DNA from 3 places in the Tepidimicrobium xylanilyticum genome. Region 1 is predicted to be linked to each of the others. Evidence: riboswitches for the same ligand, from Rfam matches in the RefSeq annotation. Region 1 holds a riboswitch; each other region holds the start of a gene.
The links. Region 1 has a riboswitch for cobalamin ahead of BLV68_RS15730 (DUF4430 domain-containing protein). Riboswitches for the same ligand answer to the same signal wherever they lie in the genome.
Positions count from the first base shown of each region.

Region 1 (14,882 bases):
GCTTCTTGAGCATATTCATATATTCTTCACTGGGGCCTACTTTTGCTTTGTCACTATATCTTACATAAACTTTATAGGTTTTCTGGTCTCCGTTTTCAGCGGTTACTGTATAATCGACGGGCCCTTTGGAAAAGTCCACTTCTTCAAAGCTGGCAGGTTCTACTTTTGCATTTGGAGAAACTTCAATAAAGGGTTTTACCTTTTTTAAATCAATAGATGAAGGAACCTCTACAACAATATCATTTCCTTCTATTTTGCCTTCTATAGTCCCCACCCTAAAGGACAGGATTTCATTTTCCGAAGAAGCTTCCCCAATAATTACCGCTACCTCATATTCCTTAGTAGCTCCTGACTCAGATATTACTTTATATGTCACAGGTTTTGTAAGGTCCTGTTCCTCTCCTGAATCTGGTATTATTTTAGCTCTATAATCAACCTTGATATAGGGCCTTAGTGCGGAAATATCTGAACCATAAGGTACTTCTATAAGAATCTTTCCCTTTTCATGGTCTATGTCAGCTACATAATCACCTATACTAAAATAAATAATTTCATTGTGACTAGACTTTCTAAAACTGATATTGAGATTGTAAATTTTTTCTAGCTCCTTATTTACTACTTTTATTTTTTTTATTTCCTCTGCATTTATAGTTTGGTCAACTGTTATTGGGATTTGACTGCCTTTTTCATCTATATAATAAGCAGATGTGCCTGTATGGAATAAATCTAAAGATAAATTTTTTAGATCAACTTCAAAGGGTATTTCTAAATCTATGGTATCTCCATTTATCTTTCCATATATTCTTTCCCCATATTTACTCGTATAGATTAGCGAATTTACTAGTGGGTCAGGTTCCTCGGGCAGTATCTTTACTATCCATTCTCTTTCCAAGTGGCTATAATCTTTTATACCATAATAATCGAGGTATTTTTCATGTATGGCATCAATGGGCTTTACTGAATAGATTGCTTCTCCATCTGTTTTTAAATTCCCTGATTTATGCCTTGCTACCACCCAGTCAGGGGTTGCTATCTTAATCTGTGATTCATCTAATTCCATATCCTTTGGAATGTATATGTTAACTAAAGAATTTTCCCTATCAATAATCCCTGCATATTCACCTATTCTAAAATCCAATATCTCTGCCTCATTTATCCTATGGGATTCTACGTAATCTACAATATCATAGAGCAGCGGGATAGATGCTTCTATTTTGGCCCTGGATAGATATATATCAAACCCTGATTCTGGTAATCTCCAATTATCTAAAAGCATCTGCTTCCATTCTCTAATTGCATTTAAGGCATAGGCCCTCAAAGTAGGATGATAGTCTCCTGCCTTTTTAGGCACTCCTTGATTTTCTATTGCATCTGCTAATCCTTGAAGTCTATTTAATGCTTTTATAAAGTCATCTTTTAAATCATCTACTTCTTTAGGGTCTACCCTTTGACTTCTATCGTAATTTTCCATAAACCATGCAGGCATGAAGTCTTCCCTAGTATCATTATCATAGGTAAATTTATATAGATGCTTTACTGGTAATTCATAGTTATGTTTTTTTCCATCTGGTACAAGTTCTCCCAATGGGGGGTTACTAAATCTGTCCTCCATTATATTCCAGGCCCTTGTTTCTGCTTTTGTAATAGTAGCCTCTTTAACATTTAGAGGAACAAAGGTAGTATATTTGATATATTTTCCCACTAAAGTATCATTTAAAATATTCTTGGGCATAATCGTGCCTGGATAAAAATGTTCCTTAGAGAATATCCTCTGAAAAACATAAGCCTTCCACTCAAATTTCCTATCATGAGCAAAAGCAAAACTTCCAGTTGAAAGTAAAATCGTAATTGCTAAAAGAAAGCTTAATATTCTTCTTAGTTTTAGGCTTTTTTTCATATGAATCTCCCTTATCTTCCTATATTTTATCTGGATAATATATGGGACAATATTGCCCCATATATTATCTTTAATTTTTTACTACCATTCAGGTCCACCTAGGTCTATACCCCAGTCAAAGGTATACCCCCATATCATAGTTTCATCACTTGCTGTTATTATATATTGGCTTGCTCCCATATTGGGGACCTCATCGTTCATCTTATAAATCCAGCCTGTTCTGTCATTCCACCACTCTTCAGGTGGAAAATCCTCTGGGTGTGTCTCCTGGAATAGTAAAGCTGGTAGAGTTTCATGACCATTTCTTCCAATTTCACTTACATATCCACTGTCTGCACCTATTGCATTAAGGTTCAGATATCTAGCACCTATTGCTCTTTTAAATACATCCATTGCTGACTCCCCTATATCTGCCAATACTATTACACTCAACTGTCCATTTTCCAAACCATCTACTGCATTCTGTACCCTATCTTTTGCTAAAGGATAGTCTTCTGCTAGTGGAACTACATAACCTTCTTTATTTTTGCTTTTATACCTTCCATCTATCCAATCATTTGCATTTTTTAAGTCAATGGCAACTATTATCGGTGTGTTTGTCCCCTTAATACCTGCATTTATTTGATAGGTTCTAAAAATTGTACTACCTGATTTCAGAACAAAATCCACATATCCATCACTAAAGTTTACACTCATGTTTGAAGTATATGGGACTCCATTTACTTCTAGACTATATTCTAAATCGTCAAACTCAGCTTCTATTTGTACATCACTTAAATCTACACTATTACTAGGAAACTCAATATACCCAGTATATCTGGTCACACCATTTACCTCTACAAATTTCATTTCCACTGAATATTCATTTGAACCATCTATTGCTTTTACCTCCAAAACTCCGTCATCCGGCAGTATTTCCATCTCTGCAAATGCAGACACACTCAATCCCAATACTAATACCAATGCTAACAACAAGCTAAATATTCTTTTCTTGCTTTTAAACATATTCTAATTCCCCCTTTAATAAATTTTTCTTTTAAGGACCCTATTCCCATAAGATATATCCTATTTCATTTTTTCACCCCCAAGCACAGTATTTATGATAAACTGCACTTCAGCCCCTGCTATTCTGTCCTTATGGCTGTCTGTGGACTTACTCTCATGGCGTTAATTGCAGGACCTAATGCAGATATTACAGCTACTAAACCTGCAAAAAGGACTCCACCTACGGCTAACCATGGTGGAATTATAGACCTTACTTCCATTTCTTTTAAAAGTACAGGCAACAGCCTTTGCAGACCAAAACTTAGTGCCAGGCCTATAATTCCCCCTATTATTCCAATTATCACTGCTTCTACTAAAAACATCTTTACTATATCCGTTAATTCACTGCCCAAAACTTTCAATATGCCTATTTCCTTCGTTCTTTCATTAATTGACATCATCATAGTATTGGCAGTACCTATTCCTGCTACCAAAAGGGATACTCCTCCTATGGCTGCAAGCACTCCCTGAATTTGCTTGGATTGTCTTCTAACTGACTCTAACATATCGTTTAAGGAGTAGGTTTCAAATCCTGCTGCTTTAATTGCAGCTATTACATCTTGTGCAGAGTCTGTGTCCTCAGCTTTTACCCATACCATCTGATAGGTTTGAAGTTTTGATAATTCATTGTCTTCCTCATCTTCTTTTGGTACTGAAGGCATATATTCTTCATTATCTTTCATTATTTCCTCCAAAATCTCATATTCCATGAATCCAGAAGTATCATAATTGCGGTTCTGATTGCTGCATATTCCTGTAACTTGAACTCTGTAATTTTTCCCCATAGGAAGTGCCCTGCCATCTTCCCCTGCTTGGTACTCACCCATTAAGGATTCATAATTAAAGGACATCCTAATATTAGATTTCATTGGATCTAGGGGCTTTTTAATGGAGGCAATTTCTATCTTTTCCCAGGTTTCCGGGTCCACAAAGGAGTCTTGGACATCGTCGGTTAGCATTATTTCAGGTCTTATTCTAGTACCTTTTAAAGGCAGTTCCCCTTCTAATGGAATCAATTGAAAACTAGGAGCAGTTTTCATATCTATACCGTAAAGTTTAATAAGGGTTATGTATTTCCCATTTTTTAAATATGGAAATACCTGCAAAACTGGTGTTACCGCCTCTACTCCATCTAATTTTTTAAAAGACATTACTGCTTTCTCGTTTAATAATGGCACTTTTCCCTTTTTGTCCCTTGGTGGCATTACATCTATTTTAGTTAAACTTCCCATTTCTTCTATGGTTTCCCTATAGGTCTGATCATAACCTAAACCTATTGAAACAAGTACCACTATAGATGCTACTCCTACCGTCATGGCTAAAGCCGTTAAAATTGTCCTTACCTTTCTTCTCCACAGATTTATAAAACCCATGCGGAAAAAGTCCCTAGTCCTCATCATAGTTTAAACCTACCCTTTTTTATCATATAATAGGCTCCTCCAATTAAAGCTAATGCCCCTAGAGTTCCTCCCACAATAAGGTCTTTATTTTTCTTGCTTTTGGTTTGGATTTGTTCTTCAACAATTTGACTGCCTAAATAATCCTCCTCTTTTATTACCAATTGAAAGGGTAACTCTTCCATGTATTCTGCTCCATCTATATCTTCATATTTTATAATAAAACTTCCTTGTATTTCGCCCGGGCTGGTCCCTATTATTTGAAAGTCTACATCAGTTTTAGCTGCTGGCAGCAAATCTCCCCCATAGTATTCCTCTACCATTGCTAGACCTTCCCCTTCTACATCCACCTGTAAATTAAATATTTTTCCCTTGCCTTTATTCATTATGGGTATGGTTACTGCAATTGGTTCTCCCTTAGCGTGTTCTGCCCCATAGATTGCAGGCTCACCTAAGGATACCTTTACTTCTTGTTTTATTTCCAATACTATTGCTTGAGAATAGGTTCCTTTAGTTACTTTAGGAGTTTCATACTCCATATTAACTACTATTATGGAAGTTGGGTTGACAGCTGTTGGGAGTGCTTTTAAATAAAAGGTTCTAGTTGCGGTTTTTTCTGGCCCCAAATAGTCAATATAGGCACTATCACTTTTGCCTATATCTGGCATTAATTCTTCTTCAGCCAATGTTAAAGCAATACTTGCATTTTTTATACTCTTATTCTTTGAAGTATTTTGCAGCTTCAGCGTTAGTTCGAAGGGTTTGCCAGCATATATGGTTTCTGGATTTGTGGTATAGGATACAACCATAAGTTTTGGTACAGAATCTGGAAGCTCTACTGGTTCTTTAGGTTCTTCTTTACCCTTAATTACATTTATATAGGCAGAAAACAAACTTTCTTCCATCTTCCCATTTTCCATATATGTAGCTCTAAAGTTTATGGGTTTAGCTCCTGAGGTAACCTCTGGGGATATCGTAAATTCATATTCTAGCGTAATTACATCCCTGGGATTCATTCGAGGTATCTTTCTTCCATAATTGACTACTTCTACTATGAAAGGCCATTCGTCTAATGAAGTGGATATTACGGGATGAATATTTATATCAGTTAATGTACCTCCATTGTTTATTATTGGTATTTTGAACTTTATCCTTTCTCCTGCATTCCCTTGAGGTGCCGGAATCAAAGAACCATCCTTTTCTACTGTAGCAACACTTAGTGCCCCCATTTCATTTGTAACCTTAGATTCGCTACCATTTTCTGTTACATTTACATAGGCAAACAATTCAAATTCTACATCTTCCTTTATTTGAGTCCCATTTATATCATCTTTTCTCCAAATTGTAGCATTTATCAAAAATGGAACTGGATAAACCCCTTTTTGGGCCCTTTGAGATATAGTAAAATCATAAAATACGTCTGCTCGGCTGTTGTAAGTCATATCTTTTATTCTTTTAATATAGCTGGCATTATCAATTTCAAAAGGCCAATTTTCTATTTCAGATCTTTCAGTAGGAATGATTGGCTCTATGGTAATATTTCTAAGTACGTAATTTAAGCTGGGTACATATTCCCTATTAACTGCTAAGGGCAATTCTATTCGCACCTTATCTCCTGGTTTACCAACTACTGCCTTAGTACCTGTATCTGCTATTACAATGGCTTTTTTATCGCTTACTTCGATTTTATCCTGTCCCGGTTTGTTTTGCTTAGGAGTAGTGGTAGTATCATCTGCTGCATAATTAGCAGATGGCTTATATGCAAATATAAATGAAATTAATAATATAAGCACTAATATGCCTATAAAACCTTTTCTTTTTAGATTCAATGATTTTCCTCCTTATTCAGTTTTGAATTTATGATTTTTCCATCCTCCAAATATATGGTCTTTTCTATATAATCCCTTGTGTCCTCATCATGAGATACTAATACAAAGGTTGTCCCCTTTTCCTTGAAAAGTTTTTCTAATAATTCCATTACTTGTTCACTTGTCTTTGTATCTAAATTTCCTGTAGGTTCATCTGCAAAAACTATTGGTGGGTTTGTAACCAAGGCTCTAGCTATACCTACACGTTGCTGCTGCCCTCCAGACATTTCATTTGGTTTATGATTTGCATGGGAGTATATCCCTACTTGTTCCATAATTTCTTTGGCCATTTTTTCCCTTTCTTTAGGAGCTACCCCCCTTAATATCAAGGGAAGGGCTACATTTTCTAATGCTGTATATTGAGGTAATAAATTGTAAGATTGAAATATAAAGCCTATATTTTCCCTCCTGAATCTGATTCGTTCTCTTTCATTCATTTTTTCAATATGACCACCAGCAATTATTATTTCACCAGATGTAACCTTTTCCAATCCAGCCATTAAATTTAAAAGTGTTGACTTGCCCGAGCCAGAACGTCCAGCTATCCTAAGCATTTCTCCCTTTTTTATGGACAGATCTATTCCATTTACAGCCTTAATTATGTTTTTTCCTAAGATAAACTCTTTCCGGACTTTTTTTAATTTTATGTATCCTTCCAATCAAATCCCATCCTTTACTATTAATCACCTATCCATTCTTGTCCTAAATCTTTGCCTAGATTACAGGTATAGTTCCATTCGATTACATCTCCACCTTTAAGCACATATGCTCCTGCTCCATAGTTTGGATACCAGCCATTTACACAGTACATCCAGCCACTCCAACGACCACCATCAAACTCATATAAATTATTAATTCCTTCTACATAGGCGGATCCCCCTTCGCCTCTATAACTTACGTGAAACTTATACTGTTCTTTAGCCATGAGTAATACATCTAATACCGTATCCCCTTCTTTAATTCTAAATTCTGTATTAGCTAATATTATCCCACTTTTAGGTACTATACCCTGCCACTCTGGATTATCAGCCATACCTTTAGCTACAGCTGTATCACAGCGAATTTGCATGGTTACTATATTTTCCTTTTTACGCTTTTCTTTTTGTTCTCTTTCTTTTTTCTCCTTCTCTTTTTTAGCTTTTTTTGTGGCTTTTTTCTGTTCTTCTGTTGCTTTTTCTTCTACATTTTTGTTCTCTTCTTGGTCCTTATTATTTTCTTCAGGACCCTTCTTTGTATTTTGACTAAGCTTCCTTATTTCCTCCTGAAACTTATTTATTGTTTCTTCTTCTTTTTTATTTTTTTCTTCATTTATTTTATCTTCCTTTATTTTATCTTCCTTGGCCTTTTCAAGGACTAGGTCTTGGATAGATGCTTCATTCTTTTTTCTCTTTTCCTTAGATTCCAATAACTTTTCCCAAGGTGATCTCCTTTCTTTGGAATCTGTGGCATTCGAATTGATATTTTCCCTTTCTTCCTCATGGATTTTGGATGAATCATGGAATTCTACTTTTTCATTTCTTAACTTGGCTAACATGGACTCAGAACTCTGGCTTTCACTAATTTCCTCTGCACTGGTATCCATCCAATATTCAATCTCTAGCTTATTAGTTTGTCCAAAGACCACATCTTCAGAAAAATAATCTTTTATTCCCCTAAAAATCTGTATGTTCCCCAAAATAATTATTATAGATAACAATAGTAACAGGAAAACGTTTCTCTTCTTCATTTAACTCCCCTCCGTTCCTAATCCATACTCGGCATTGTTGCTGTATTAAAAAATGCCTTAACCACCATAGGTTAAGGCATTTATAGGCCCGTTCATATAAAAACAACACAAAAATACACATTACCTTAAACCCAGGAAGGTATATGTTACATTGCAGTTTAGGCAGGTCTCCTGACTTATGGTTCATAGTTTACCTTCGCCTTCCCAAGATAAGTCTCAGTGGCAGTTTGAAGGGTCACTCACCAATTACAGTGGCCGGTCCGTTCAGGATTTTCACCTGATTCCCTTTTAATCTTTACTTAAAAAGAACCTAAACCTTATATTCAATTTTTACCATCTAATTATAGTCTATATTTCATTATATATTCTGTCAACAATATTTTTATTGTATTAGCTTAACATATTTGTCAATTGGCTATTGGAGTCATGTAAATTTTTTAGAAACCTTCTTTCTTGGAATTTTCCCTTTTTATTAAGAAGGTGGAAACCAAAGCAGTTAATGGAATGGTTAGAACCAATCCAATGCTGCCCGATAGGGACCTTACTATTTCCGTTGCAATAATGTCCAAATTTATGACTTTAATCATAGAGGTTTCATAGGCCATGAATAGGAGCAATAAAGGTATGGAGCTGCCAGTATAGGCTAATATCAATGTATTGGTCATAGTCCCCATTATATCCCTTCCTACATTCATGCCTGAATTAAATAATTCCTTCCTTGTAAAGCTTTTATTGGCATTGTGTATTTCCTCTATAGATGAGGCTATAGACATCCCTACATCCATTATGGCACCTAGAGCTCCTAATATGATTCCTGAAAACAATAGGCCTCGAAAATCGAAATCCACCCTTTGGGGGATGAACATGAGCATGGTAGCTTCTTCACTGCTAAGGCCCGTTAACCTAACCTGGCTGCCAACAAAGTAGGCTATAATTCCAGCAATAATCACACCACTACAAGTACCTATTATGGCAGAAATGCTCTTAGTATTAATTCCTGCAATAAATAAAATGGTAATTATGGTAATGACTATGGCAGCTAAAACGGAAATAGGAATTGGATTTATTCCTTTCAACATCAAGGGCAACAATATCTTTACAATTATAAATATGGTAATGCCCAAAGTCAATATAGCTTTCAACCCTTTTCCTCTCCCAATGGCCAGGATTAACAGTATGAACAAGGCTAAAAGATAGAAAACATAGCTTTGTCGAGCATAATCCGTTATGTAAACTTCTACAAAATCCTCTTCATATTCTTCAATGCCTACTATTACCCTATCCCCTTCTTTTACCACAATATCATAGGCCATATTGTTGGATAGGTTGTTTTCCACCTCAAATATTTGGCCTTTGAACTTCCCACTAAGTATTTGAAGCTTTACATATTGGACTTGGCCTAGTAAACCTTCTATTTCTTCAATATTCTCCCCTTCCTCTACTTCTAAAACAATAGCTCTTTCCATATGTATTTCCGTTGGTTCCATATAATCGCTGTAAACTTTTAATGGGATCAATAGCACTAACAGGAGAATAACCCAAATTTTATCATTCATATTAAACCTCCAATATTTATTACTATGAATATTATAATATACTAGGCCCCATTTTCTTTCAATCTACATATAGGTATTTAATCCAAAAAAACCTCATCAATTTAAGCCTTATTTCGTCATTTTTCTTCCTAACCTCTGGTGAACAATATACTCTAATCCCATCTATATCATATCTATGGTAGAGAGATTCATCTTTAGGTATTACCATCTCAACAGATGGTTCTATACATGTTAATCAACCTTTAGCAGCCACAATTAGCTTAATGGTAATTGCCTTATCCTTACAGTTCCTTTCTATAAATTCTCTGGCCTTTGGGTCAATAGTAATCTTCATCCCTATCCTCCTCTTTTTTTCTATCTACATTATTATATATATAGGGGTATGATATCGATCCACGTTACTCCTAATTGTCAACTGAGCCAGGTAATAGTTTATCTACTATCGCCTGGCTCAATTCAAATACTCAAGTATCCCTTTTTTTATAGCATAAGCCATTTTCCTTTTGTATTCATCATCTTTTAATAATCTGTTTTCCTCTAGATTTGTAATAAACCCTACTTCTAATAATACTCCCGTATATTCAGTTTCCCTTAATATGAAAAAATCCTCCGATAAAACTTCAGCTCTTATTGTATCATCCTTTAAATATTGGTCATAAAGGTAAAGGTCTATGGAATGGGCAATTTTTTCTGCCAACTCCTTCCCATCTTCCGACCCTGGAAAATGGTATATTTTTGCTCCTCTAGCCGATGAGCTTTTGCTGGAATTTACATGAATGCTTATGTAAATTAAGGGTTCATTGGAATTTATGATATTTCGTCTAGCATCTAAATCCCTTCTATATCTTGATGAATTGATACTACTTAAGTGTTCCAAGGATTCATCTCTTTCCCTAGTCATTACTACATTAAACCCTTCCACTATTAATTCTTTCTTCAATTTTATCCCTATATCCAAATTAATATCCTTTTCTAAGATATCCTTAGGATTTCCGGTACCTCCATCTATTCCTCCATGCCCTGGATCTAATACAATAGTCTGGTTTAGCTTATAACTAAATATCCTAGTTACCCTCTGGTTTCTAAAGATGGCTATGCCAATTATGATAATAAGTAAAAAACCTATTAATAGTAATATTTTTCTATTTAACTTTATTACATGAATTCTTGGTTTCCCAGCCATTTTTCCCCCTAAAATAATTCTATTGCTTTTATTTTATATTATTTTTCATTCCCCGTTAATAGAACAAAAAGGAAAAAAGAGTTTTAATCCATTAATATTATCTTACTTATTGTGATTTGAGCCGGGAAGCTTTCAGCCATCACTGAGTAAAAGACTGTTAAAAGAGAGCAGATTACCTGCTCTCTTGACTAAATTACTTAGCTTGCTCTAATGCATTTTTAACTGCATCTTTCCATCCATTGGAAGTTTCTGTAGCTGTGGCTATAGCGTCTACATCATAGCTTTGTTTTTCTATCATTTCTTCCGCCATATCCACCCTAAATTGTTTTAAATTGGGTCTACCATCTTCGCCAATCCACTCATCATAGTCCACTTCTTCCCCTTCTGGTGTCATCCTTTTAAGTACAATATTGGTTATTTGACCACCTTCTATGGTCACTTCAGCTTCCTCATAGCCAAATTCCCTTTTTTCGCCTTGCCCAATATAGGTTCCATCCTTGTAAGTCACATCCCCATTAGATGTATCGGAAGAACCGCAAGCTGTTAAGGTTAAGGCTAATGATGTAATTAATAGTAGGACTAAAAAGATCTTTGTAATCCCTTTCACCTCATTCCCCCCTTCTTTCTAAAAATACAATTCAAAGGTCTTGGCTATAAGGAAAAACCTTATAGCCAAGGATGTAATCCTTTATCCCATTGTAATATGTTGTTTTACCTACTTCCCCTTTTAATCCATTCTGCCACCATCACTGTTCTCTTTGCCTGATGCTTTACTGCAGCTTCTACATTCTCTATCATCTTTCCTTCTCCATCGACTGTTACACTAGTTCCATAAGGATTTCCTCCTGCCACATAAACGGATTTATCAGTATATCCCGGTGGAACGATTATGGCTCCCCAATGCATCATGGAAACATAAAGGCTTTGGATGGTAGCCTCCTGCCCGCCATGAGGATTTCCTGCAGAAGACATGGCAGATACAACCTTATTTACCAGCTTACCTTGCGCCCACACTCCTCCTGTAGTATCTAAGAACTGTTTCATCTGAGATGACACATTACCATAACGGGTTGGAGTGCTAAATATAATAGCGTCTGCCCAAACTAAATCATCAGGTGTGGCTATTGGGACATCTTTTGTGGCTTCAACATGAGCCTTCCAGGCTGCATTTGAGTCAATGGCTGCTTGCGAAGCTAGTTCTGGTACCTTTAACACCCTTACCTCCGCACCTGCTTCCTTTGCAGCTTCCTCTGCCCATTTTGCTAATTGGTAGTTAGTTCCGGTGGAACTATAATATATAACAGCTAATTTTACTTTATCCATACAAATTCCCCTTTCAAAATATCTATCTAATCTACAGTTTGAAGATTATCAATCTTACTAAAATATTACCCTACCTTATTTATATTATTCATACTTTTTAAAATATTACCAACCTACACTTTCAATAAAAAAGACGACCCTTTTTTTGGATCGTCTAATTTATTTTATATATATATATATTCTCTAATGCAATCTATTACAAAGTCGATGTCTTTTTTATTTACATCCTTATTTGTCACAAATCTAAATATGCTTCCACCATCGTTAACCTTTATACCTTTTTCTAATAGGTATTCAACAAATTCCTTAGAATTGAAATCCTTTATGCTTATCTCACAGAATACCATATTGATCTGGACTTTATCCAAATCCACTGAAAACCCTTCTATTTCATTTAAATTTTGGGCTAAATACTTTGCATTCTGATGGTCTTCTTCAAGCCTATTAACCATCTTTTCCAGAGAAATTATTCCACAGGCAGCAAGAACTCCCGCTTGTCTCATGCCACCGCCTAATAGTTTTCTCATCTTTCCAGCCTTTTTTATAAACTCCTTAGAACCACAAAGCAATGATCCTACAGGAGAACATAGCCCTTTAGATATACAAAAGGTTACGGAATCTGCATATTGGGCAATTTCCTTTGCTTCCACTCTCAAATAGGTGGCAGCGTTAAAAAGCCTAGCCCCGTCTAAATGGACTGGGATACCATATTCTTTAGCTACCCGATATAATTCCTCCATCTCTTCTAAGGTTACTACAGTTCCATTTCCTAAAGCATTTTCTAAACATAGTAATCCCGTTGTTGGATTATGGATATCCTCATCTCTAATCCTTTTTATCACATCTTCTTTATATATTTTATCGTCTGGGTTGTCCACAACAGAGTAACTGACACCCGATAACCTTGCTGCAGCACCCACCTCATGTTGAACGATATGGCTATTAGCTCCTACTATTATCTCATCTCCCAACTTAGTATGAACCATAATGGCTATTTGGTTCCCCATGGTTCCAGAAGGAACAAATAATGCTGCCTCTTTACCTACCATTTGTGCTGCTAATTCTTCCAACCTATTAACCGTTGGATCATCGCCATAAACATCGTCTCCAACTTCAGCTTCATACATAGCTTTTCTCATTTCTTCTGTTGGGTGAGTTACCGTATCACTTCTTAAATCGATGTATCTCATCGTATCATCCTTTCGAGTTATCTATATTCTTCCCCTATCTTGTCCAAGAAAAACCATACACAACATACCAGGTCCAGTATGGGTACCTATTATTGGCCCTACATAATTTATCATTACATCTTTTACCCTTACTTCCTTTAAAAGCAGTTCCTTTAGATATTCAGCCTCGTCTAAACAATCCCCATGATTGATAAATATTACCTGCTCTTCTGGATTGACTATGTTTAATTTAAGTACATCTAATAGAGTTTTGATGGACTTTTTCCTTCCTCTAATCTTTTTAATAACATTTAATTTACCATAATCATCTACATTAAGCAGAGGTTTTATATCTAATAAAGTCCCTACAGCAGCGCTAGCAGAGGAAATTCGCCCACCCCGCTTTAAATGTTCTAGGCTATCCACGACAAACCAATGGTTAACTTTTAGTTTGTTTTCCTCAACCCATTGAATTATTTCCTCCTTGGACTTTCCTTCCTTTAACATTTGAGATACGTAAAATATTATTGCTCCTTGTCCAACAGATGCACTCCTTGAATCTATAAGGGTTATGTCTAATGAAGGATTTTCTTCTAATAACATATTTCTAGCCAAAATTGCATTGTTAAAAGTAGAACTTAATTGGGAAGAAAATCCAATATAGATTACAGAATAGCCTTCTGAGGTAAATTTCCTGAAATTTTCTTCAAAAGTAAAAGCAGTTATTTGAGATGTGGTAGGCATACTGCCTTTCCTTATTCTATTATAAAATTCCTTATAGTCTAACGATTTTCCAAAATCATCAGAGTAATCTTCACCATCCATATGGTATGTAAAGGGTATAACATGAATATTGCTTTCCTTAATAAAATCATATGGCAAATCACAACAAGAGTCGGTCATCACTATCGTCTTCATTTAGGTTGAACCTCCCTTTAGTAAATATAAAATATATTTGCACTATATATCTATTATACATATTAACATAATATGTTTAGGAAAATATTTTATTAGCTAGGAAAAATAATGGCCTATTTATAATCAAAAACGCCCTCTTATACTCTCTAGTATAAAAGGGCGTTTATCTCAATATAGCCTATAAGTAAGAATCAATTAAATTTTATAGTTTACCTACCAAGTCGATTCCAGGTTTTAGAGTTTCATCTCCCGGTTTCCATCTAGCAGGACATACTTGATCTCCATGTTTTGCAACAAATTGAGCAGCTTGAACCTTTCTCAATAATTCAGAAGCATCTCTACCTATACTGTTTTCGTTAACTTCATAAGCTACGATCTTTCCTGCTGGGTTAACTACAAAACTTCCTCTTAAAGCTACTCCTTCATCTTCTAAATATACTCCAAAGTCTCTACAAAGCTTTCCAGTTGGGTCAGCTAACATTGGGAATTTAATCTTCTTAATGGTGTCTGAAGTATCATGCCAAGCCTTGTGCACCCAATGGGTATCTGTTGATACTGAATATACTTCTGCGTCAATTTTTTTGAATTCTTCATAAAGATCAGCTACGTCCTCTAGTTCTGTTGGACATACAAAAGTAAAATCTGCAGGATAGAAAATAAATACTGACCACTTGCCTAGCAAGTCTTCCTTACTAATATCCTTAAAGTCTCCGTCAACAAAAGCCTTTACTGTGAAATCTGATATTTCTTTACCTATAAGTGACATAAAGTACTCTCCTCCTTAATGTATTTTTATTTTAT
Region 1 covers NZ_FNNG01000004.1:155,193-170,074, forward strand. The annotation lists gene BLV68_RS06370 (DUF5018 domain-containing protein) at 1-1,897, opposite strand, end outside; gene BLV68_RS06375 (DUF4430 domain-containing protein) at 1,979-2,902, opposite strand; gene BLV68_RS06380 (ABC transporter permease) at 3,022-4,341, opposite strand; gene BLV68_RS06385 (COG1361 family protein) at 4,338-6,167, opposite strand; gene BLV68_RS06390 (ABC transporter ATP-binding protein) at 6,164-6,865, opposite strand; gene BLV68_RS15730 (DUF4430 domain-containing protein) at 6,886-7,932, opposite strand; cobalamin riboswitch at 8,077-8,261, opposite strand; gene BLV68_RS06405 (YibE/F family protein) at 8,370-9,488, opposite strand; gene BLV68_RS16270 (CC/Se motif family (seleno)protein) at 9,547-9,714, opposite strand; gene BLV68_RS06410 (N-acetylmuramoyl-L-alanine amidase family protein) at 9,940-10,671, opposite strand; gene BLV68_RS06415 (FMN-binding protein) at 10,865-11,278, opposite strand; gene wrbA (NAD(P)H:quinone oxidoreductase) at 11,383-11,994, opposite strand; gene ltaE (low-specificity L-threonine aldolase) at 12,159-13,184, opposite strand; gene BLV68_RS06430 (DegV family protein) at 13,206-14,081, opposite strand; gene ahpC (alkyl hydroperoxide reductase subunit C) at 14,284-14,847, opposite strand.

Region 2 (5,641 bases), on a different contig from region 1:
TACCTTCTACAGTAGCTATAGATACTTTTTCATAACCCTTTTCTCTAAAAATCTTTTCTAATTTATCATATGATATATCTGTTTCATGGCTTGTACCATGCCCCATAAGTATAATCCATTCATCAGCCTTTACATCTGGTAAATTTAATATTTTAACTATCTTTTCATAATCTTCATCATCATAAAGAAGAGGTTTACCTATTTTGACTGAACAATCTCTATTATCCTTTATAAACTCTTCTGTCTGTCTTAGTATTTTTTCATATTCATAACCTGATAATATATGAAGAGACTGAATGTATATTTCCTCTATTCCATCGTTTTTCATCTCTTCTAAGGCTTCTCTTATGTTGTTCACATTATAATTATCCCTTTTTTTAAGTTTGTTAATTACCATCTGAGATGTAAAAGCTCTCAATACTAAAAAATCCTTATATTTTTCCCTAACTCTATTTTCTATGCTTTCAATACATAGTTTTCTAGTCTCCTCGTAAGTTGTACCAAAACTAGCTACTATAATCCCCTTTTTCATAATCCTTTCCTTTCCATTGAAATAATTGTTTTTCATTTTTACATAATGGTAGGCCTAATTCTTGATGGGCTTTCACTAGCCAAGGTCTTTCCAAACATGCTTTTTTCAATAAATCATCCCTTAGAAATACATCTTCTGGTGATCCTTCACCCAATATTTCTCCCTTTCCCAAAATATAAACATAATCACAAACTTCATAGATTAAATCCATATCATGGCTAGATAATACTATTTTCTTTTCTTGACTAAGTTCTTCTATTATCCTTTTTACCTCTTTAGTCATGTAAGGATCTAATCCATTTGTAGGCTCATCTAACAATATTAAATCCAAATCCATTGCTAAGATCCCAGCTATAGAAATTCTCTTTTTCTCGCCATAACTTAAAAAATGTGTAGGCTTATCTTTTAAATCATAGGCATTTACCATCTTTAAAGCCTTCTCAACTTTTTTTACAACTTTTTCTTCACTCAAACCTAAATTCCTCAAGGGAAAAGCCACATCATCATATACCTTGGAGAAAAATAACTGCTTATCTGGATCTTGAAAAACCATATTTACCTTTTTTCTATACTGTCTCAAAAATTTCTTATTGTATTTTATAGTTTTATCCTTGTATTTTATCTGTCCTTTAGTGGGTTTTAATATACCTATAATACTTAAAAAAAGAGTAGATTTGCCAGAACCATTGGCTCCAACAACCCCAATAGTATTTCCTTTTTCTAAATCCAAATTAATATTTTTTAAAGCCTCTGTTCCATCCTCATATTGATATTCCAATGATTCTATCTTTATCATCTAATCACCTATTTTAAATTCTCCAGTGTATAATTTGGTATCTAAAGAAATTACCATATCCTTATATCGAATTAATAGTCTAATAAATAAACATTTTATGAGTAAAGCTATAGATTTATAGCTATTTTTCATATTGATATAGCCAAACTTCATCTCTTGAGCCATTATTATATCTTTGGATTCTTCTAAAAGAGTAAATATAAACCTATAAATCAGCAGCACTAGTTCTATTAAGGTATTTGGGATTTTAAGCTTTTTAAGCACCCTTATTATGTCGTTTAATGGAGTTGTAAGTCCTAAAAAAAGTGTGGAACTAATTGCAGCTAAAACCCTTATTCCAACTTTTATAGATCCCTTTAAAGATTCGTAATTGGTCCCTAGGTATTTGCCCCATATTTTAATACTCCAAATAAACCTATTTTCCTCAGAAAAGCTCAATAATAAAGTTACAATGCTAATTATTAAAAAAATAGTAGGTATGACCATTAACTTGCAATATTTATTCCATGGAATTTTAGCAGCAAATATGGTTAAAAAGACCATAAGCATAAATAAAAATAAATTAATATATAAATTGTCTAAAATTGTGGCAATCAACAAGGTCCCTATGACAAAGATAAACTTTGTCATAGGGTTAAAGTTTGCCAATCTATTAGTATATGCATACTTATCTATTAACAGCAATTTTTCGTTTCTCCTTCATCATTCCAAATATATATCCAATAGCTCCCGCACCAATGGCCACCTGTAAGGAAAACAACAAACTCTCTATTTCACTGCTTGGTGGTTCCCATATGGCATCAAACCAAGGTTCATAATCTGGATTTATCTCTGTTATAACTCCTTCTGCTTGACCATCGGCTCCTTCAAATTCTGCATCTTTTTTTATAAACAAAGGAGTTATAACCATAACAATAGCTAATAGTATAAGTAAAAGATTTGTTTTATTCAATAGTTTCAATATGAATCTCCCCTTCCTTACCATATTCAGCTAATAAATTATAGACTATAGCAGTTATTATTCCTTCTACTATTGCTAGAGGAATTTGAGTAACAGCAAATACAGATAAAAACTTTCCTAAAGATCCAACAAAGCCTGTTATGGAATCAGGAAATGCTAAAGATAGTTGGATTGCAGTTACCACATAAGTCATTAAGTCTCCTAAAAATGCTGCTAGAAATACGGGAAAAGTCGTATTCCCATTTTTGTTTTTTAATAGTTTAAAAACACTATAAGATATTATAGGACCAACTATTGCCATGGAAAAAGTATTAGCACCTAAAGTCGTTAGCCCTCCATGAGCCAATAATAATGATTGAAACAATAAAACTATCAATCCTACTACCGTCATTGTGGTAGGTCCAAACAATATGGCCCCTAAACCTACTCCTGTTGGATGAGAACAACTCCCTGTTACGGAAGGTATCTTTAATGCAGATAGTACAAATACAAAACCTCCTGCTAATCCTATAAGTACTTTTTGATTTGCATCCCCCTTAAATATTCGGTGTATCTTTTTAAAACCTATAACAATAAACGGCAAAGATGCAATCATCCAAATAACTGACCATTTAACAGGGAGAAAACCTTCCATAATATGCATAGCTTGCCCAATACCTGGACTTAAAAACATAAGTAGTAGAATAGATAGGAACAACTTTGTACTGTTTTTCATAAAACTCACCTCTCTTTTTTGTTTTTAGGTCAAATTACCTCCCAAATTTATTAAAAAAGTAATGTTAAAAAATAAGAAAACTTATAATTTTGATAGGCTAAAAATAAATAGTCCCTAACCTTCTTGGTTAGGGACTATTTGATAGTATAATTTAAATATGATCATAATCAAAAACATAAAATACAAAACATAAAACATAACCATATTTAAAAGTATAAGTTTTCCCTTCCCACCGAAGGTTACTTAAAAACGACTAGGCAGGTCTCCTGACTTTTGGTCATCCTACTATCAACGCCTTCCCGAGATAATCTCAGTGGCATATGTTGATTTCGTCCCAATTACAGTAGCGGGGGCTGTACTGGATTTTCACCAGTTTCCCTTTTAATCTAATAGAACCTAGCGTTTGTAATATTTAGTTTTCGTTTTTTATTTTATTACTTCACCCATATTAAGGTATTTTTCTTTGTCGTTTTTCGGGTAAATTTCTTTAATGCTTTTTAAGTTTATTATGGAGATTTTTGCCCATTCTCGCTTCAACACAAATAATATAATAATTTAGTTGTATTGTCAATAAATTATTTTCATGTTTATGCTTCAATATATTGTATGCATACACTATATTGATACGTTGACATTATATATACACTTTTGATATTATATAGATACACCAAAAACTGTATTTATGAAAAGGGGGATGCTTTATGGTTAAACTAAAATCAATAAATGAAAAGCTTGCAGGTGGTGTTATAATGGATGTTGTGAATGTCGAGCAAGCTAAAATTGCTGAAAGTAGCGGTGCAGTTGCTGTTATGGCATTAGAAAGAGTTCCTTCAGATATTAGAAAAGATGGCGGAGTTGCTAGAATGTCAGACCCTAAGTTAATAGAAGATATATTAGAAGCTGTATCCATTCCAGTAATGGCAAAAGTCAGAATTGGTCATTTTGTTGAAGCACAAATTCTCGAATCTTTAGGTGTGGATTACATAGACGAAAGTGAAGTCTTAACACCAGCAGACAATAATTACCACATAAATAAAAAAGCTTTCAATACACCTTTTGTTTGTGGGGCAAGAAATTTAGGAGAAGCACTAAGACGCATAGGTGAAGGTGCATCAATGATAAGAACAAAAGGAGAAGCTGGTACTGGAAATATAGTTGAAGCAGTAAAACATATGAGAACAATGATGTCACAAATAAGACAGTTAGAAAATATGCCTAGAGAAGAGCTTATGAGCTTTGCTAAAAAAATAGGTGCTCCTTATGACCTGGTGGTATATGTTGCTGAAAATGGTAAATTACCAGTGTTAAATTTTGCAGCAGGTGGAATCGCTACTCCAGCAGATGCTGCCTTAATGATGCAATTAGGTTGTGATGGTATTTTCGTCGGTTCAGGTATTTTTAAATCTCAAAATCCAGAAAAAAGAGCAAAAGCCATTGTTAAAGCTGTCCAAAATTATAATAATCCAAAAATATTAGCTGAAGTTTCAAAAAACCTAGGGGAAGCTATGATAGGATTGGAAATTAACGATATCCCTAAAGAATACCTGTTTGCAAAAAGATAAATTAAAATATAGATGAAGGAGAACTTGTTTTAAACAAGTTCTCCTACCCATAGGAAAAACATAATGCTATAAACTCCACTATATTGTACCGTTAATATTGTACCATTAATTTTTACTTACTAATCCACTTATACCCTCTCTTTCCTTCTTAATAGAAATAAAAAGAAAGGTGCCCCTAAAGCTGACATTATTATTCCTACTGGAATTTCCATTGGTGCTAACAATACTCTAGCCACAGTATCACATAACATAACTATTGTTCCTCCTAAAAAAATAGATCCTGGAAATAATATTCTATAATCCGAACCTATGAACAATCTAGCAATATGAGGAACTATAAGTCCAACAAAACCCAATAAACCAACAGCAGAAATAGCTGCTCCTGCTAATAACGATGATAGTATTATGAATATAAATCTGGTTCTTTCAACATTCAATCCAAGACCTGTAGCTATTTCATCTCCTAACATTAATATGTTTAATTTTGTTGGCAATAGTAATACTAATAAAACTCCTACTAATGTATAAGGAAGTATCATCTTTACCTGAACCCAAGTGGTAGATGATAAACCGCCTACCATAAAAGATATTACACCTGCTACTCTGTCAGGATAAAATGTCATTAATGCATTTATACCAGCATTTAACAAAGACGATACAGCTACCCCTGCTAAAATTAATCTGGTTGGTAATACTCCATCTTTCCAAGCTAATATGTATATGAATAGGGTAGCCAACAATGAACCAACAAATGCTCCCATAGGCACTAGATAATAGAAATCAGGAAATAAGATAAGCAAAATTAATACTGCCAAACCTCCCCCCGCAGACACTCCTATAATATTTGGACCTGCTAAAGGATTCCTCATAACTCCTTGAAGTATAGCTCCAGATAATGAAAGACATATGCCTACAAGGCCTGCCACTATAGTCCTTGGAAGCCTGACATTCCATATAACTTGTCGATTGATACTATCCTCATGAGATAAAATTGCTTTAACTATTCCTTTTATGGATATTTTTACTACCCCATTACAAAGGCTGATAAAAAAACTTAACATAAATAGAAAAATAA
Region 2 covers NZ_FNNG01000002.1:277,192-282,832, forward strand. The annotation lists gene BLV68_RS03560 (sirohydrochlorin cobaltochelatase) at 1-532, opposite strand, end outside; gene BLV68_RS03565 (energy-coupling factor ABC transporter ATP-binding protein) at 507-1,328, opposite strand; gene cbiQ (cobalt ECF transporter T component CbiQ) at 1,329-2,012, opposite strand; gene BLV68_RS03575 (energy-coupling factor ABC transporter substrate-binding protein) at 1,996-2,289, opposite strand; gene BLV68_RS03580 (energy-coupling factor ABC transporter permease) at 2,273-3,004, opposite strand; cobalamin riboswitch at 3,244-3,419, opposite strand; gene pdxS (pyridoxal 5'-phosphate synthase lyase subunit PdxS) at 3,706-4,566, shown strand; gene BLV68_RS03590 (FecCD family ABC transporter permease) at 4,695-5,641, opposite strand, start outside.
Region 2: it holds a riboswitch for cobalamin, as region 1 does, so the genes downstream of both, BLV68_RS03580 (energy-coupling factor ABC transporter permease) here and BLV68_RS15730 (DUF4430 domain-containing protein) in region 1, are expected to answer to the same signal.

Region 3 (5,641 bases), on a different contig from region 1:
GTTTTAATGGTGTTGCATGATTTAAATCAAGCATTTAGGTTTTCAGACAGTATATTGGTATTAAAGGATGGACAAATATGGGAGTATAATAATCCCAATTTAGTTTTAAATGAAAGATTGCTAAAAGAGGTGTTTAACGTGAAAGGTCACATATATCGAGATGAAATAAACCGTTGTCCCTATTTTATACCCTATAAGGCAAATTAAAAGATGTATGTATTGAATGGTTGTGTGGAAGTATTGCTTCTTATATGGATGATAAAGTATTAATGGGGATTGGTCCATAGTTTAAGTTAAAGGGGTGTAATAATGAAAATATTATATGCTATAGGTACAGGTCCAGGTGATAAGGAATTACTGACCATAAAAGCAGTAAAAAGGATTAGAGAAGCTGATATAATCTTTGCTCCGCATAATAAGGGAAAAAATATGGCTTTAGATACTGTTAAGGAATATGTGCAAGATAAAAAGGTCATATTACTGAATTTTCCAATGGGGAAGGTTACAAAGCAAGATTATACTGATGTAGCTGACACAATCCATGATTTAATTCCAGAAGGCAAATGTGGAGTCTATTTAACCATAGGAGATCCTATGATATATAGCACCTTTATATATCTCATGAACGAATTAGAGAAAAGGGAAATTCAAATAGATATTATCTCGGGAATACCATCATTTATTGCAGCAGCTGCTCAAACGAAAATTCCTTTGGTAATTAAAGGGGATAAATTTTTATTGATGGATGAATTTTGTGAGGAATTATTGGATGATACAGATACATTATGTATATTAAAGACATTAAGGGATAAAGAAGCAATATTAGAGTCATTGGATGGAAAGGGCTTTAATTATACGTATGTAAAAAGGGTAAGCCTAGAAGATGAACATGTACTTACTGACAAAGAAGAAATAATAAATGATAAAGATTATATGTCCCTTATCCTAGGAAGGAAGAAAGACAATGATTAGATTTATTGAGATCAGCCAAATGTGTATCCATTTTCGGTAATTACTAAAAAGGCCAATATACTCAAATATACTGAAAGCCTAGCATCAAAGGAGGTAAGATATGTCTAAGTTGTATGTAATTGGTATAGGGCCAGGAGGCAGAGAGCATATGACCTTAAAGGCCATAGAAACTATAAAAAAATGTGATATTATTATTGGATATACCCCTTACATAGGGTATCTAGGGGATTTAATTGAAGGAAAGCAAATTTATTCTACAGGAATGAAGGGAGAGATAGATAGATGTAAATTGGCAATAAGAAAAGCAAAAGAAGGACATAATACTGCCATAATTTCAACTGGAGATGCTGGGCTTTATGGTATGGCTGGACCCATATTGGAATTAAAAGAAGAAATAGAGGTAGAGATAGTTCCAGGGGTTACAGCAGCTTTTTCTGCAGCCAGCGAACTGGGTTCACCTATTATGCATGATTTTGCTTCTATTAGCCTTAGTGATTTACTGACTCCTTGGGAGGCTATTGAAAAAAGGATTGAGAAAGCTTCAGAAGGGGATTTTGTAATAACAATATATAATCCTAGAAGCAATAGCAGGAGAAATCATTTAGAAAAAGCAGTGAGAATAATGTTAAAATATAAAGAAAAAGATACTCCTGTTGGAATAGTTAGAAATTCTGGTCGTGCTAATACAGAAATAATATTAACTACTTTACAGAGCATTCCTTATGAAAAAGTGGATATGTTAAGTATATTAATAATAGGAAATAGCAATACATATGTGAAAGGTAATAAAATGATAACTCCAAGAGGGTATCATATAGGATAATTTGGATAATAGGGGCATTGGTGAATTTATTAAATTTATAGATTGAGCAAAAATTAAATTGTTATTATTCCAATTGTTACTGGAAAGATGTTTTCTTAAGTTAAAAGCCCTATGTAAAATATAGTAATGATATAAATCAAAAAGCAAATTCCCTTATGCTGGAAGTCTGTTGAGAATTGTTGCATCAAAATTTGGACTATGATAGAATCAAGATTGGAAAGTTCAATATTGTAAATATTAGGTTCCTTATGGATTAAAAGGGAAACTGGTGAAAATCCAGTACAGCCCCCGCTACTGTAATTGGGACGAAATCAACTTATGCCACTGAGACTGTCTCGGGAAGGCGTTGAAAGTAGGATGACCAAAAGTCAGGAGACCTGCCTAATGTTTATAGCTAACCAACCTTCGGAGGGAAGGCTAGGCTTATTTTTGTGCTTAAAATTCCCCTACCTTTCGAAGGTAGGGCTTATATATTGGTGAGTTAATGTATATTTACAAAAGGTAAAGGAGAGGTGGATATGGTTAGAAGAAACATTTTTATCAGGGTAATTTTAGTAACATTGGTATTGCTATTAATGCTAACAGGCTGTAAAAGCCAGGAGAAAGATGAGGTTATAAGTTCTCAAGAAGATGTTGAAGAAGCTATAAAGAGGAATGTAGATGAGGATACTGGATTAGTCCATATTGGTGAAATGGAACTAAAATATGCAAAATCCTTTTCGGTGGATTATTACGAAGGTGGTTACAAAATAATAACCGAATGGAATGGTAGAAAGACTTTATTGATTCCTGAAGGCAAGGAAGTTCCTGATTTGAAAGCCGATATAAATGTTATTCAATTGCCTATAGAATCGGTAGGTGTATTTGCAACGACTGCTGCTGCCGAATTAAGACCCTTAGGTTTATTAGATAAGATAACTCTAGTTACTACTGAGATGGACGATTGGCATATTCAAGAGGTAAAGGAAGGAATGGAAGAAGGAAGGATTACATATGTAGGAAGAAATAGTGCTCCAGACTACGAACTTATACAATCTATAAAACCCGACATAGTATTGATTACAACTGGGACAGGCCATGGCACCGATGAGGTTGCAGCAAAGTTTGATGAATTGGGAATTAAGTGGATATCTCGGGGTAGCCAAAGGGAATCAGACCCTAGAGGCAGACTGGAATGGATAAAATTAATGGGAGCCTTATTTGACAAAGAGGAAGAAGCAGCAGAATTTTTTGATGTCCAGCTTAAAAAGATTGAAGAAATAGAACAAAAGATAGCAAATTTAGAAGGACAAAGGGAAAAATTCGCATCCTTTTTCCTAGCTAATGACATATACTATGTAAGAAATAAAGGAGATTATGAGGTGAAGATGCTTGAATTGGCTGGTGGAGAATATATTTTAAGTGATTTAAACCCAGACCAAGATGGGAATAGCAAGATGAATGCTGAAGAACTGTATAAGAGCATTGAAGATGCAGATATATTATTCTATAACAATAGGCTTGGTCGTGGCATTCAATGTATAGATGATTTAAAATCTAGTGCTGAATACTTTGCGGATATTAAAGCGGTGAGAGAAGGACGGGTATGGGGATATAAGCCTCATTATTTCCAACATGCTGACCGAGTAGCAGATATGATTGAAGATCTTTATACCATATTTACCACTCCCCATGGACAAATTACCGAAACAGAATACTTTTTCTTAATGGAATAGGAAATATAAAAAGAACAGATTGAGGAGATACTATGGACAAAAACAAAAGAGCTATATTGATACTAGTTACTCTAACAATGTTTCTAATATTTTCCATTATAATAAATATGATATCTGGTTCCATCCATTTTACATTAAAGGATTTAAAAGATATCTTGTTAAAAAATAGGAATTTATCTACTTTAGAGTATAATATCCTATATAAAATTAGAATTCCAAGGATAGTTTGTGGTCTATTATTTGGAGGCGCATTGGGTATATCCGGATTTTTACTACAAACCTTCTTTAGAAACCCTATAGTAGGCCCTTACGTCCTTGGTGTATCATCAGGAGCGAGGTTTTTCGTTGGAATTTTTATTCTTACAAATTTTAGATTAAAAATATTTGATGCAGGGATATTTGGAATTTTTATAGCTTCTTTTGTAGGCAGTATATTATCTATGGTTTTAGTATTAGTATTTGCAAGAAAGATAGAAGATGTTTCCACATTAGTTGTAGTTGGAATAATGCTTGGATATATAGCATCGGCTGGGACAAACCTCATGATTACTTTTGCAGAACAAGAAAAGATTGCAAACCTTACGCTATGGTCTATGGGAAGTTTTTCTGGAGCAACCTGGAGTATGATAAAATTCTCCCTTATCATCATAATTCCCACAGTTATATTGACTTTTTTATTATCAAAACCCTTAGAAGGATACTTATTAGGGGAAAGCTATGCTAAGAGTATGGGGATAAATATTAAGGTATTTAGAATAATCTTAATAACTTTATCCAGTATTCTTTCTGCATGTGTTACAGCTTTTGCAGGTCCCATTTCTTTCGTAGGCATTGCTGTTCCCCATTTAACCAGATTGATGATGAATACTTCACGGCCTAAGGCTCTTATTCCGGGGATATTTTTGCTAGGCTCTAGCTTTTGTCTATTGTCAGATTATTTTGCTAGAAGGATATTTTCTCCTATAGAGTTAAATATCAGTACTGTAACCTCTTTTATAGGAGCACCTATAGTCATTTACATGATGATAAATAGGAGGAAGGCCATATGATATTTTTTTCAACTAGGGATTTAAACGTAGGATATGGGCAAAGAACTGTAGTTAAGGATATAAATATGGATTTAAAGCGAGGAGAAATACTATGCTTATTAGGACCCAATGGTTGTGGGAAATCTACAATATTAAAAACAATAATAGACCATATAAAGCGACTTCATGGTTCAATTACCGTATTGGGAAGGGATTTAGAGGGTTCATCTCTAAAGGATAGGGCTAAGGAAATGTCCATAGTGTTAACGGAAAAGATTGCGCCCAATATGATGATAGCTGAAGAAGTAGTGGCAACAGGCAGGTATCCTTACACCAATTATTTTGGCAAATTGACTAAAAGGGATTGGCAGGTTATCGATGAAGCCATAGACATTGTTGATGGCCAGTGTTTAAGATATAAGGAATTTAAAGCACTAAGCGATGGAGAAAAACAAAGGATTATGATTGCGAGGGCTATTTGTCAAGAAGCAGATATTATGGTATTAGACGAACCTACTTCCTATTTGGATATTAGATTCAAAGTGGATCTATTGAATGTACTAGCTAGACTTTCTCTGGAAAAGAGTAAAACCATAATCATGTCCTTACATGAAATTGACCTAGTGCCCAAAATAGCCGATAAGGTAATGCTTATTAAAGATGGCGAAATATATAGATATGGAACACCAGAAGATGTAATAACCGATGAATCCATAAAAAGAGTTTACGGACTAAATGGTTATTCTTATAATACGACTATAGGAAACATTGAACTGTCAAGGAATGAAAACTCTCCAAAAGTTTTTGTAATTGGTGGAGGTGGAAAGGCTACTAAAATATATAGGGCTTTGAATAAAAAGGGAATTGGCTTTTATAGCGGCATATTATTCAAAAATGACATAGATTATAATATTTCAAAGATCCTCGCTTACGAGACTATAGAAGAAGAAGGTTTTATTGATATTGGATATGATAAGGTAGATAAAGCCAAAAGGTATATAGAGAATTGTCAAGCTGTTGTAGATTCTGGAGTTAGTTTGAAAGGAATTAATAGAGGAAATTATGAACTACTTCGCTTTGCATCCCAAGAAGGGGTAAAGATT
Region 3 covers NZ_FNNG01000002.1:269,676-275,316, reverse strand. The annotation lists gene BLV68_RS03550 (ABC transporter ATP-binding protein) at 1-207, shown strand, start outside; gene cobI (precorrin-2 C(20)-methyltransferase) at 310-972, shown strand; gene cobJ (precorrin-3B C(17)-methyltransferase) at 1,073-1,795, shown strand; cobalamin riboswitch at 2,018-2,194, shown strand; gene BLV68_RS03535 (ABC transporter substrate-binding protein) at 2,314-3,510, shown strand; gene BLV68_RS03530 (FecCD family ABC transporter permease) at 3,543-4,559, shown strand; gene BLV68_RS03525 (ABC transporter ATP-binding protein) at 4,556-5,641, shown strand, end outside.
Region 3: it holds a riboswitch for cobalamin, as region 1 does, so the genes downstream of both, BLV68_RS03535 (ABC transporter substrate-binding protein) here and BLV68_RS15730 (DUF4430 domain-containing protein) in region 1, are expected to answer to the same signal.